Linked DNA regions of Azoarcus sp. CIB. The protein of the gene in region 2 interacts with the protein of the main gene of each other region in a pairwise test. Links are inferred from orthologs where the notes say so. Each region holds a gene or a part of one and is shown on either strand. Other genes may lie near its edges. The genes, in order: AzCIB_RS19870, dnaE and dnaQ.

Region 1 (3,087 bases), 840 kb from region 2 along the record:
ATTCTCGTCAACGTCGGTCAGCCGCAGACCATCGACGCTGGTCAGCCCCAGCAGCTCCGCGGCGCGCGGGTTGGCTTGGCTGACGACGCCGTCCGCGGCAACCACCAGCACGCCGTCCTGCATGTCGTGGATGATGCGCTCGTTGACGGCCTGCTGCTTGGCGAGCGCCTCGCCGCGCTGCACCGCCAGCGATTCGTTGGCCTTCGCGCGCAGCGCGAGGAAGCGCGCCGTGATCGCGATGCCGAAGAAGGCGGTGCAGACGAAAGCGACCTGCACGAAGTCCGCCGCCCGCTCGCCGGCGATCTGCCGCCAGACGTTCTCGGCCAGGACTGCGACCGTCGCGAGCGCGGCGTAGAAGAGCACCATGCGCCCTTGCGCAACGAGGCCGGCCCCGGCAAGCACCACCATCATCAGCACCGGCATGCCGCTGCGGTAGCCGCCGCTGGCCCACATCATCGCGGAGAGGACGCCGATGTCGATGACGACTTGCAGGGTGATGACGCGGTCGACACCAAAACGCCGCGCCGCATCGGGGAATCCGAGCGCCAGCACGGCGGCGAGATAGGCTAATGCCGCGGCGTTGAAGACTTGCGGGGCATCCGAACCCAGATTGAGCTCGAGGCCCGCGACGACGAAGAGTCCGGCGAGGATCAGGCGGAAGAGGTTCAGGTAGCGCAGGGGCCCCCTGCGCTCGAGGTCACGGCGTTCGTCCGCGGCGGCCTGCATCCTCAGGATTCCCGGTGACGCGCGCCCAGCCGGCGATGCTCCTCGCAGCAGAAGAAGAGCTCCCCGTCGCGAACGCCTTCGCTTTCCGGCACGTGCACACCGCAATGGTCACAGCCGAGCATGCGTTCGAGCGCGCCTTTCCGGCCCTCGCCGGCCTGCTTTCCGGCCGACCCGCTCCCGTCACGCGACCGGTTCAGGGCACGACGCACCCACCAGATGCCGACCAGAACGAGGACGAAGAGGAGCAGGTTTCGCACGATGAAGGACGTGAGCGGGATATGAGCCGCAGGAGTTTAGCACGCGGCCCGCGTCAGACCTGCCGCAGGCGTTCGCAGGCTGCCGCCAGCGTCGCCTCGTTCTTCGCGAAGCAGAAGCGGATCACACGCTCGTCGCGGCCGTCGGCGAAGAAGGCGGACACGGGAATCGCCGCGACGCCCGTCGCGCGCGTGAGTCGCTGCACGAAGGCGGTATCGGGTTCGTCGGAGATCGCGCCGTAGCGCGCGAGCTGGAAATAGGTACCGGACGAAGGCAGCAGCTCGAAGCGCGAGCCGGCGAGCGCATCGCGGAAGAAGTCGCGTTTTCCCTCGTAGAAGGCGGCGAGCTTCTCGTGACGTGAGGCGTCCGCCATGTAGTCGGCCAGCGCGAGTTGCACCGGCGTATTCACGGTGAACACGTTGAACTGATGCACCTTGCGGAATTCCGCCATCAGCTCACGCGGCCCGACAACGTACCCGACCTTCCAGCCGGTGATGTGGTAAGTCTTGCCGAAGCTCGACACGATGAGGCTGCGCGCGGCCAGTTCCGGATGACGGGCGCAGCTCTCATGACGCCGGCCGTCGAAGACGATGTGCTCGTAGACCTCGTCCGAGACGATCACGATGCCCGTCCCGTGCGTCAGCGCCGCCAGCCGCGCCATGTCGCCCGCCGTCCACACCGTCGCCGTCGGGTTGTGCGGGCTGTTGATCATGATCATGCGCGTGCGCGGCGTGATCGCCTCGGCCACCGCGCCCCAGTCCGGCCGGTAGTCGGGGGCAGTCAGGTGCATGCGTACGACACGACCGCCCTGCAGCTCGATCGCCGGGGCGTACGAGTCGTACACCGGCTCGAACACGATGACCTCGTCGCCTGGATGCACCAGCGCCGCGACCGCGGTGAACAGCGCCTGCGTCGCACCGGCCGTCACGGTGACCTCGGCCTCGGCGTGGTATTCCGTGCCGTAGAGGGCGGCCACCTTGCCCGCGATCGCCTCGCGCAGCGGTGCCACGCCAGCCATCGGTGCGTACTGGTTGTGCCCCGCGCGCATCCAGTGCGCGACCCGCTCGAACAGCACGTCCTCAGCGTTGAAATCCGGGAATCCCTGTGACAGGTTGATCGCCCCGCATTCCTGCGCGAGGCGAGACATCACGGTGAAGATCGTGGTGCCGACGTTCGGCAGGCGGGATTCGACGGGGGCGGGGAAGTGCGGCATGGCATCGGGCTCTTGTTCGGCGAAGCGAAACATTCTGGCAGACCCGCCGCGCAGATAAAATGGCGCGATGTTTACCCAGCCCATTCCCACGATCCGCCGTGACGGCGACGCCGCCGTCATCCTCGACCAGACCCTGCTGCCGCACGCGTGCGAACTGCGCCGCCTGACAACGCTCGAAGAGGTCGCGACCGCTATCCACTCGATGCAGGTGCGCGGGGCCCCGCTCATCGGCGCGACCGCCGCCTATGGCGTTGCGATCGCCCTCATCACCGACGCGAGCGACGCGCGCCTCGACCATGCGCTGACGACCCTCGCGGCAACTCGGCCGACCGCGGTGAATCTGCACTGGGCGCTCGGACAGATGCGCGAACGCCTGCACTCCCTGGCAGCGACCGAACGCTCCGCGGCGGCCTGGCGCGAAGCCGAAGCGATCCACCGCAACGACGCCGAGATGTGCGCGGCGATCGGCGGGCACGGTTACGCAATCCTCGAACGCCTGGCCGCCGGACTCGGCCGCCCGCTGCGCGTCATGACCCACTGCAACGCCGGCTGGCTCGCCACCTGCGGCGCCGGCACCGCGCTCGCGCCCGTATATGAGGCACAGGCGCGCGGACTCGCGGTCGAGGTGTGGGTCAGCGAGACGCGGCCGCGCAACCAGGGCCTCCTCACCGCGTGGGAACTGCGCGAAGCGGGCGTGCCGCTGCGCCTCATCGCCGACAACGCGGCCGGCATCCTCCTCGCACGGGGCGAGGTCGACGTGGTGATCACCGGCGCCGACCGCGTGGCAGCCAACGGTGACGCCGCGAACAAGGTCGGCACCTATCTCAAGGCGCTGGCCGCGCGCGAGCACGGCGTGCCCTTCTACATCGCTGCCCCGTTCTCGACCGTCGATT
Region 2 (4,209 bases):
TGATGTCGAAGCCGAAGGCGGCGTTGCCTTCCGCGGCTCCTTCCTGATCGACAAGAACGGCGTCGTGCGGCACCAGGTCGTCAACGACCTGCCGCTGGGCCGCAACATCGACGAGATGATCCGCATGGTCGATGCGCTGCAGTTCACCGAAGAGCACGGCGAAGTCTGCCCGGCCGGCTGGAACAAGGGCAAGGCCGGCATGAAGGCCAGCACCTCCGGCGTCGCCGAGTACCTGGCCGAGCACGCCAAGGAACTCTGACCGCTCCCTGGCGGATCAGCCCAAAGGCCGCGCCCTCACGGGCCGCGGCCGTTTTTTCGTCCTGCGTCAGCTCGGATACAGGATCTCAACCGATTCGGGCGGCAGCCACTCGCGCAGGCTGTCGAGCAGCGCGTCGTCGAGGCGCACACGCCAGGCCGCGCCGAGGGGCAGCTCCGCCTGGGCCTGTTCGTTGCGATAATGCAGCGAGATCGGGCAGACGCCGTCGCGGAACGGCGAGAGCAGCGTTTCGAGCTTATCCGCCGCTGCGGCAGCCCCGCCCGCACGCTTCACTTCGCCATTCACGCTGATCTGAAGTGCCCTGGCAAAGCGCGAACGCGCCTCGCCTAGCGACAGCAGCTTGTCGGCGACGATGCGCAACCCGCCCGTGAAGTCGTCGTTGCTGACCTTGCCTTCGACCACCAACACTTCGTCGGTGACGATCTTGGTCCGGTTCGAATCGAAGACTTCGGAGAAGACCGAAACCTCGCGCACCTGAGAGCCGTCGTCGAGCACGACAAAGGCCATCTTGCCGCGGTTCGTCATCTTCGTGCGCACGTCCATCACCACCCCCGCCAGCATCGCGAGGTCGCGCGAGGGTTCGAGCTGCGACAGCGGGCGCCGGATGAAACGTCGCACCTCCTCGCGGAAGCTGTTGAACGGATGACCCGAAAGGAAGAAGCCGATCGCGGTCTTCTCTTCCTTCAGCCGCTCGCGCTCCGTCCACGAGCGCACGGTCACGTATTGGGGCGCCGCACCGGCCGCCTCCGGCACGAGATCGAACAGGCCGCCCTGCATCGCGTTCGCCGCCGCCTGCTCGGCGGCCTCCATCGCCAGCCCGACGGTTGCGAGCAGGCGGGCGCGGTCTGCGGTGCCGCTGGGCGCGACGGTATCGAATGCGCCCGAACGGATCAGCGCCTCGATCACGCGCCGATTGACCATGCGCCGATCTACACGCGCGCAGAAATCGAACAGATCCTTGTACGGTCCATCTTTCTTGCGCGCGTCGAGGATGGAGCGCACGGCCGGCTCGCCCACACCCTTCACCGCGCCGAGACCGTAGCGGATCGTCTTGCGGTCGGTCGGGACGAAACGGTAGTCCGACTGGTTCACGTCGGGCGGCAAGATCGTCAGCCCGTTGGCGAGCGAGTCCTCGAAGAAGATCTTGATCGTATCCGTGTTGTCGAGGTCCGCCGACATCGTCGCAGCCATGAAGGCCGCGCAGTGATGCGCCTTGAGCCACGCCGTGTGGTAGGTGACGACCGCGTAGGCGGCGGTGTGCGACTTGTTGAAGCCGTACTCCGCGAACTTCGTCATCAGGTCGAAAAGCTGCTCGGCGAGCGCCGGATCGTAGCCCTTCTGCTTCGCGCCAGCCGCGATGGTCTCGCGGTGCTTGGCCATCTCGTCGGCCTTCTTCTTGCCCATCGCGCGGCGCAGCATGTCGGCGCCGCCGAGCGTGTAGCCGCCGATGATCTGCGAGATCTGCATCACTTGTTCTTGATACACGATCACGCCGTAGGTCGGCTCGAGGCAGGGCTTGAGGTCCGGATGGAAGTAGTCGATCTCCTGCTGACCTTTCTTGCGCAGGATGAAGTCGTCCACCATGCCCGAGCCGAGCGGCCCCGGACGGTAGAGCGCCAGCACCGCGATAATGTCCTCGAAACGGTCGGGGGCAAGCTTCTTGAGGAGCTTCTTCATCCCGTCCGATTCCACCTGGAAGATCGCGGTGGTGTTCGCGTCTTTCAGGATCTGGTAGGCGGCGGGGTCGGTGAAGGGCAAGGCGGCCAGGTCGGGCTTGGTGCCGGTGAGCCGCTCGACGTACTCGACTGCGAGTTCGATGATGGTGAGGTTGCGCAGGCCTAGGAAGTCGAACTTCACGAGGCCGACGGCTTCCACGTCGTCCTTATCGAACTGCGACACGGGCGTCGCGTCGTCCCCGTCGGCGATGTACAACGGACAGAAGTCGGTGAGCTTGCCCGGCGCGATCAGCACGCCGCCAGCGTGCATGCCGACGTTTCGGCTCAAACCTTCAAGCGGCTCGGCCAGGCTCCACAGCTCCTGCACCGACTCGCCGTCGTTGCCGTCCTTCATCATCTCGCCGATCTGCGACTCCATCTCGTAGGCCTTCGCCAACGAAACGGGCTTCGCGCCTTCGATCGGAATCAGCTTGGAGAGCCGGTCGCACAGGCCGTAGGGCAGATCGAGCACCCGGCCGACGTCTCGCACGACGGCCTTCGAGGCCATCGTGCCGAAGGTGACGATCTGGCTGACCGCGTCCTTGCCGTAGCGCTCGCGCACGTACTCGATGACGCGATAGCGGTTGTCCTGGCAGAAGTCGATGTCGAAGTCGGGCATCGACACCCGCTCGGGGTTCAGGAAACGCTCGAACAGCAGCGCGTAGGCGAGCGGATCGATGTCGGTGATGCGCAGGCTGTACGCCACCAGCGAGCCCGCACCCGAGCCCCGCCCCGGTCCGACCGGCACGCCATTCTGCTTGCCCCAGTTGATGAAGTCTGCAACGATCAGGAAGTAGCCGGGGAAGCCCATCTGGATGATGGTGTCGGTCTCGAACCTGAGCCGCGCCTCGTAGGTCGGACGCTGGCGCTCGCGTTCGGCTTCGTCCGGATACAGCTCCTGCAGGCGCACTTCGAGGCCGGCCTTGGCCTCGGCGACGAGGAAGTCGTCGAGCGTCATCCCTTCCGGCGTCGGGAACTGCGGCAGGAAGTTCTTGCCCAGTTGCACCGTCAGCGAGCAGCGGCGTGCGATCTCGACGGAGTTCTCAAGTGCCTCCGGGATGTCGGCGAACAACTCGCACATCTCGTCCTGACTCTTGAGGTACTGCTCCTCGGTGTAGTCGCGCGGGCGACGCTTGTCGGCCAGCACATAACCCTGCGCGATGCATACGCGCGCCTCGTGGGCCTTGAAGTCCTCGCGCTTGAGGAATTGCACGGGGTGGGTCGCCACCACCGGCAACCCCAGCCTGCCGGCCAGTTGCACGGCCTGACGCACGTAACCCTCCGCACCCGCATGGCCTGCGCGCTGCAACTCGATGTAGTAGGCGTCCGGGAACAATGCGGCCCATTCGGCGGCGAGCCGATCGGCAAGTTCGACGTTGCCGTTCGCCAGTGCCTGCCCCACTTCCCCTTCGCGTGCACCGGACAGACACAGCAGGTCGGACGCAGCGCCGTCGGCGAACCAGTCGCGGCGAATTTCGGCACGCCCGCGGTACTTGTTGTCGAGGAAGGCGCGGGTCAGCAGCTCACACATCTGCCCGTAGCCCTTGCGGTTCTTGCAGATCAGCAGGGCGCGGAAGGGCTTGTCGCGATCGGTGTCGTTGGTGATCCAGGCATCGACGCCGATGATCGGCTTCATGCCCTTCCCGCGTGCGCCCTTGTAGAACTTGACCATGCCGAACAGGTTGGCGAGGTCGGAGATCCCCAGTGCCGGCATGCCGTCGGCCGCCGCGCGGGCGATCGCTTGGTCGATCTGGACGATGCCGTCGGAGATCGAGTACTCGGAGTGCAGGCGAAGGTGGATGAAGCGGGGTTCGTGAGAAGCAGTCATCGGCGAATTTTACCCGATCGCCCAATACCCCCGAGCGCCATTTCCGCCACGACTACCGTCGGTCGGACAGGCAGCCGCAAGAAGTCAGCGCCCGCCTGCCGCCTCGCGCGCCTTCATCAGGGAGAGCTTGCGCGACTGGTCCGCTTCGAGGATTTCAGCCCGCTGCTCAGGCGTGAGCGGCGCGCCCAAGTCAAGCTCCAGAGCCGAGATCAGGCGCGATGCAGCCGACGTGATGCGCCGCTCGTCGGGCATCGCCCGGCGCACGCGGGCCGGCGTCGTACCCGTAATGCGCGCGACCTCGGCAACGAAGTGATCCTCAATACGGCGGCTTGCCGCCGACAGCGATGCCGTACGCGCAGGGTCCATCGCGGAGGACGGCCCCGACTGTG
Region 3 (2,874 bases), 1.2 Mb from region 2 along the record:
CGAGTATCGATCTCGTGCTGTTGCCGCACGTGCTGGAGTTCTCGCGCAATCCGCACCAGGTGCTGCGTGAGGTCGAGCGGGTGCTGGTGCCCGAGGGCAGCGTGATCATCGCCGGATTCAATCCCTTCAGCCTGTGGGGATTGCGGCGGCTGGTGGCGCGGCGTTCGGGGGCCTATCCGTGGCGCGGGCAATACCTGTCGGTGCGGCGTACGAAGGACTGGCTGGCGCTGCTGGGTTTCGAGACGCAGGCGGGCAGCTTCGGCTGCTACGCGCCGGCGTTCGCGAGCACGAAATGGCTGGAGCGCTGGGGCTTCATGGACAAGGCGGGCGACCGCTGGTGGCCGATCTGTGGCGGTGCCTACATCATCCAGGGCATCAAGCGGGTGCAGGGAATGCGCCTGATAACGCCGAACTGGCGCGATGCGCGCGCCGCGGCAAAGCGTCTTGCACCGGTGGCCCAGCGCGGGCGGCAGGTGACGGGCGGCGTACAGAAAGTGGAATAGATGGAAGAAGTCGAGATATTTACCGACGGGGCCTGCAGCGGCAACCCGGGACCCGGCGGCTGGGGCGCGATCCTGCGCAGCGGCCCGCACGAGAAGGAAATCTGGGGCGGGGAGCCGCAGACGACCAACAACCGCATGGAACTGCTCGCGGTGATTCGCGCGCTGGAGACGCTCAAGCGCCCGGTCGCGGCGCGCGTGCATACCGACAGCCAGTACGTGCAGAAAGGCATTTCCGAGTGGATCCACGGCTGGAAGAAGCGTGGGTGGAAGACCGCCTCGCGCGAGCCGGTGAAGAACGAGGACCTGTGGCGCGCGCTGGACGAGGCGGCGAGCCGCCACAAGGTCGCGTGGATCTGGGTACGCGGTCACGCGGGGCACGCGGAGAACGAGCGCGCGGACGAACTCGCGCGCCGCGGTGTCGATGCCGTGCGTGCGCGCGGCAGCTCCGTCGCCGCGATCTGATGAACCGGCCCGCAAGGGCGCGAACGAACTACCGGGGATGAACCCTTGAGACAGATTGTCCTGGATACGGAAACGACCGGCCTCGACTGGCGCAACGGCGACCGCGTGATCGAGATCGGTTGCGTGGAACTGCTCAATCGCAACCTGACCGGGCAGCATTTTCACGTCTATATCAACCCGGAACGGGGGATCGACGCCGAAGCGATCGCGGTTCACGGCATCACCGAGGACTTCCTCGCCGACAAGCCGAAATTCCGCGACGTCGTGGGCGATTTCATGAATTTCGTCCGCGACTCGGAACTCGTGATCCACAACGCGAGCTTCGACGTCGGCTTCCTCGACAACGAACTGTCGCTGCTGGGGCATCCGAAGCTCGGGGCGCTGTGCACGGGCGTGATCGACACGCTCAAGATGGCCAAGGAGCTGAATCCGGGCAAGAAGGCCTCGCTCGATGCGCTGTGCGACCGCTTCGAGATCGACAACGCCGCGCGTACCCTGCACGGCGCGCTGCTCGACGCGGAACTGCTCGCGGACGTGTATCTGGCGATGACCCGCGGGCAGGAAAGCCTGATGATGCTGCTCGACGACGAGCCGGCGATGGGCGGCCTCGACGCCAGCGGCAGCCCGATCGAGCGGCCGCTGTTGCGCGTGCTGCGCCCCTCGGCCGACGAACTGGCCGAGCACGATCGCGTGCTGCAGGACATCAGCAAGGCCAACAAGGGCCCCTGCCTGTGGACTCCGCCGGTGCCGGCCGAGGAAGCGCCGGTCGCCTGAACGGTAGCGAGGAATTCGTAGAACCCGTAGGGCGGAAAAGCGAAGCGCCTTCCGCCGCATGTCGGTGGGTGGTGAGGCGCATCCGGCGGCGCAGTTGGCAACATCGGCCTACGGCTCATCCGCCCTACGAGCTACAGGATCAGCCTGCCCCCTGGCAGGCTGCCGGCCTGCTCCAGCCGGGTGACGGTGGGGCCGAGGTCCAGGCCGGTCTTTTCCTTCAGCGTACGGGCGCGGTCGCGCAGTTCTGTCACCGGAATGTCGATCCCGTCGCCCTCCGCGCCGAAGGCGACGACGTTGCCGCTGTCGCACGACGGAAAGGCGATCGCGCGGTCGTCGAAGGCCGTGACGATGCGCTCGACGCTGGCGCGGAAGCCGCGCGAGCGGCCGAAGAGATTCACCGACATCAAGCCCTGTTCCGATAATCGGGTTCGTGCAGCCGCATAGAACGGCGCGGTATCCAGCGCACCTGCGCGGGCGTTGCGATCGAAGCCGTCGACGAGGATCAGGTCGAATTTGCGCTCGGTCTCCATCACGAAGCGCACGCCGTCGCCGACGTGGATCGCGAGTCGTTCGTCCTCGTCCGGGAGCTTGAAGAACTGGCGCGCTGCGGCGACGACGCGCGGTTCGATCTCGATGACCTGGGTGCGCGTCTGCGGGCAATGATGGTGCAGGAAGCGCGTCAGCGATGCGGCGCCGAGGCCGATTACGAGCGCGGTCCGGGGCCACTCTTCGGCCTCGCGCAGCAACAGCCCCGCCATCATCTCCCGTGTGTAGGCGAGTTCGAGCGCGTTGGGGCGGCGAATGCGCATCGCGCCCTGGACCCACTCGGAACCGAAATGCAGGTAGCGGACGCCGCCGTCTTCGCTGATGTCGATCGGCGTGCTCATGCGGTCATCCGCTTCAGCGCATAGAGGTGTTCGAGCGCCTCGCGCGGGCTGAGGCTGTCGGGATCGATCTCGGACAGGGCGGTGAGCGCCGGGTGCGACAGGGGTTCGTCTTCCGCTTCGGGCAGCGCGGCGAACAGGTCGGCCTGCGGGCCGGCGCCCACTTCGCGGTTTTCCAGCGCGCGCAAACGGCGTTTGGCGTCGCGGATCACGGAGCCGGGAATGCCGGCGAGCGCCGCGACTTCGATTCC

Evidence for each region.
Region 1: the proteins of dnaE (region 2) and AzCIB_RS19870 interact in binary tests that used the Escherichia coli proteins (3 or more experiments, as listed by UniProt). The link is inferred for Azoarcus sp. CIB from one-to-one orthologs.
Region 3: the proteins of dnaE (region 2) and dnaQ interact in binary tests that used the Escherichia coli proteins (3 or more experiments, as listed by UniProt). The link is inferred for Azoarcus sp. CIB from one-to-one orthologs.

What each region holds. Positions count from the first base shown.
Region 1 is NZ_CP011072.1:4,433,306-4,436,392, forward strand. What follows is about bases 116-3,054. They hold AzCIB_RS19870 (pyridoxal phosphate-dependent aminotransferase), read right to left. Parts: upstream 2,195-3,054; coding sequence 1,037-2,194; downstream 116-1,036. Other genes in these bases: AzCIB_RS19860 (sensor histidine kinase), read right to left, coding at 116-726; AzCIB_RS19865 (PP0621 family protein), read right to left, coding at 729-983; mtnA (S-methyl-5-thioribose-1-phosphate isomerase), read left to right, coding at 2,262-3,054. Outside these bases: more of AzCIB_RS19860, read right to left, coding at 1-115; more of mtnA, read left to right, coding at 3,055-3,087. UniProt on the Escherichia coli protein: Shows aminotransferase activity with methionine and histidine as substrates, and to a lesser extent also with phenylalanine.
Region 2 is NZ_CP011072.1:3,592,874-3,597,082, forward strand. What follows is about bases 126-4,186. They hold dnaE (DNA polymerase III subunit alpha), read right to left. Parts: upstream 3,821-4,186; coding sequence 326-3,820; downstream 126-325. Other genes in these bases: AzCIB_RS16000 (peroxiredoxin), read left to right, coding at 126-259; AzCIB_RS16010 (hypothetical protein), read right to left, coding at 3,905-4,186. Outside these bases: more of AzCIB_RS16000, read left to right, coding at 1-125; more of AzCIB_RS16010, read right to left, coding at 4,187-4,209. UniProt on the Escherichia coli protein: DNA polymerase III is a complex, multichain enzyme responsible for most of the replicative synthesis in bacteria. This DNA polymerase also exhibits 3' to 5' exonuclease activity. The alpha chain is the DNA polymerase catalytic subunit.
Region 3 is NZ_CP011072.1:2,397,077-2,399,950, reverse strand. What follows is about bases 149-2,874. They hold dnaQ (DNA polymerase III subunit epsilon), read left to right. Parts: upstream 149-1,010; coding sequence 1,011-1,739; downstream 1,740-2,874. Other genes in these bases: mutS (DNA mismatch repair protein MutS), read right to left, coding at 2,623-2,874; AzCIB_RS10625 (fused MFS/spermidine synthase), read right to left, coding at 1,871-2,626; rnhA (ribonuclease HI), read left to right, coding at 504-965; AzCIB_RS10640 (class I SAM-dependent methyltransferase), read left to right, coding at 149-503. In the rest of the region: more of AzCIB_RS10640, read left to right, coding at 1-148. UniProt on the Escherichia coli protein: DNA polymerase III is a complex, multichain enzyme responsible for most of the replicative synthesis in bacteria. The epsilon subunit contain the editing function and is a proofreading 3'-5' exonuclease.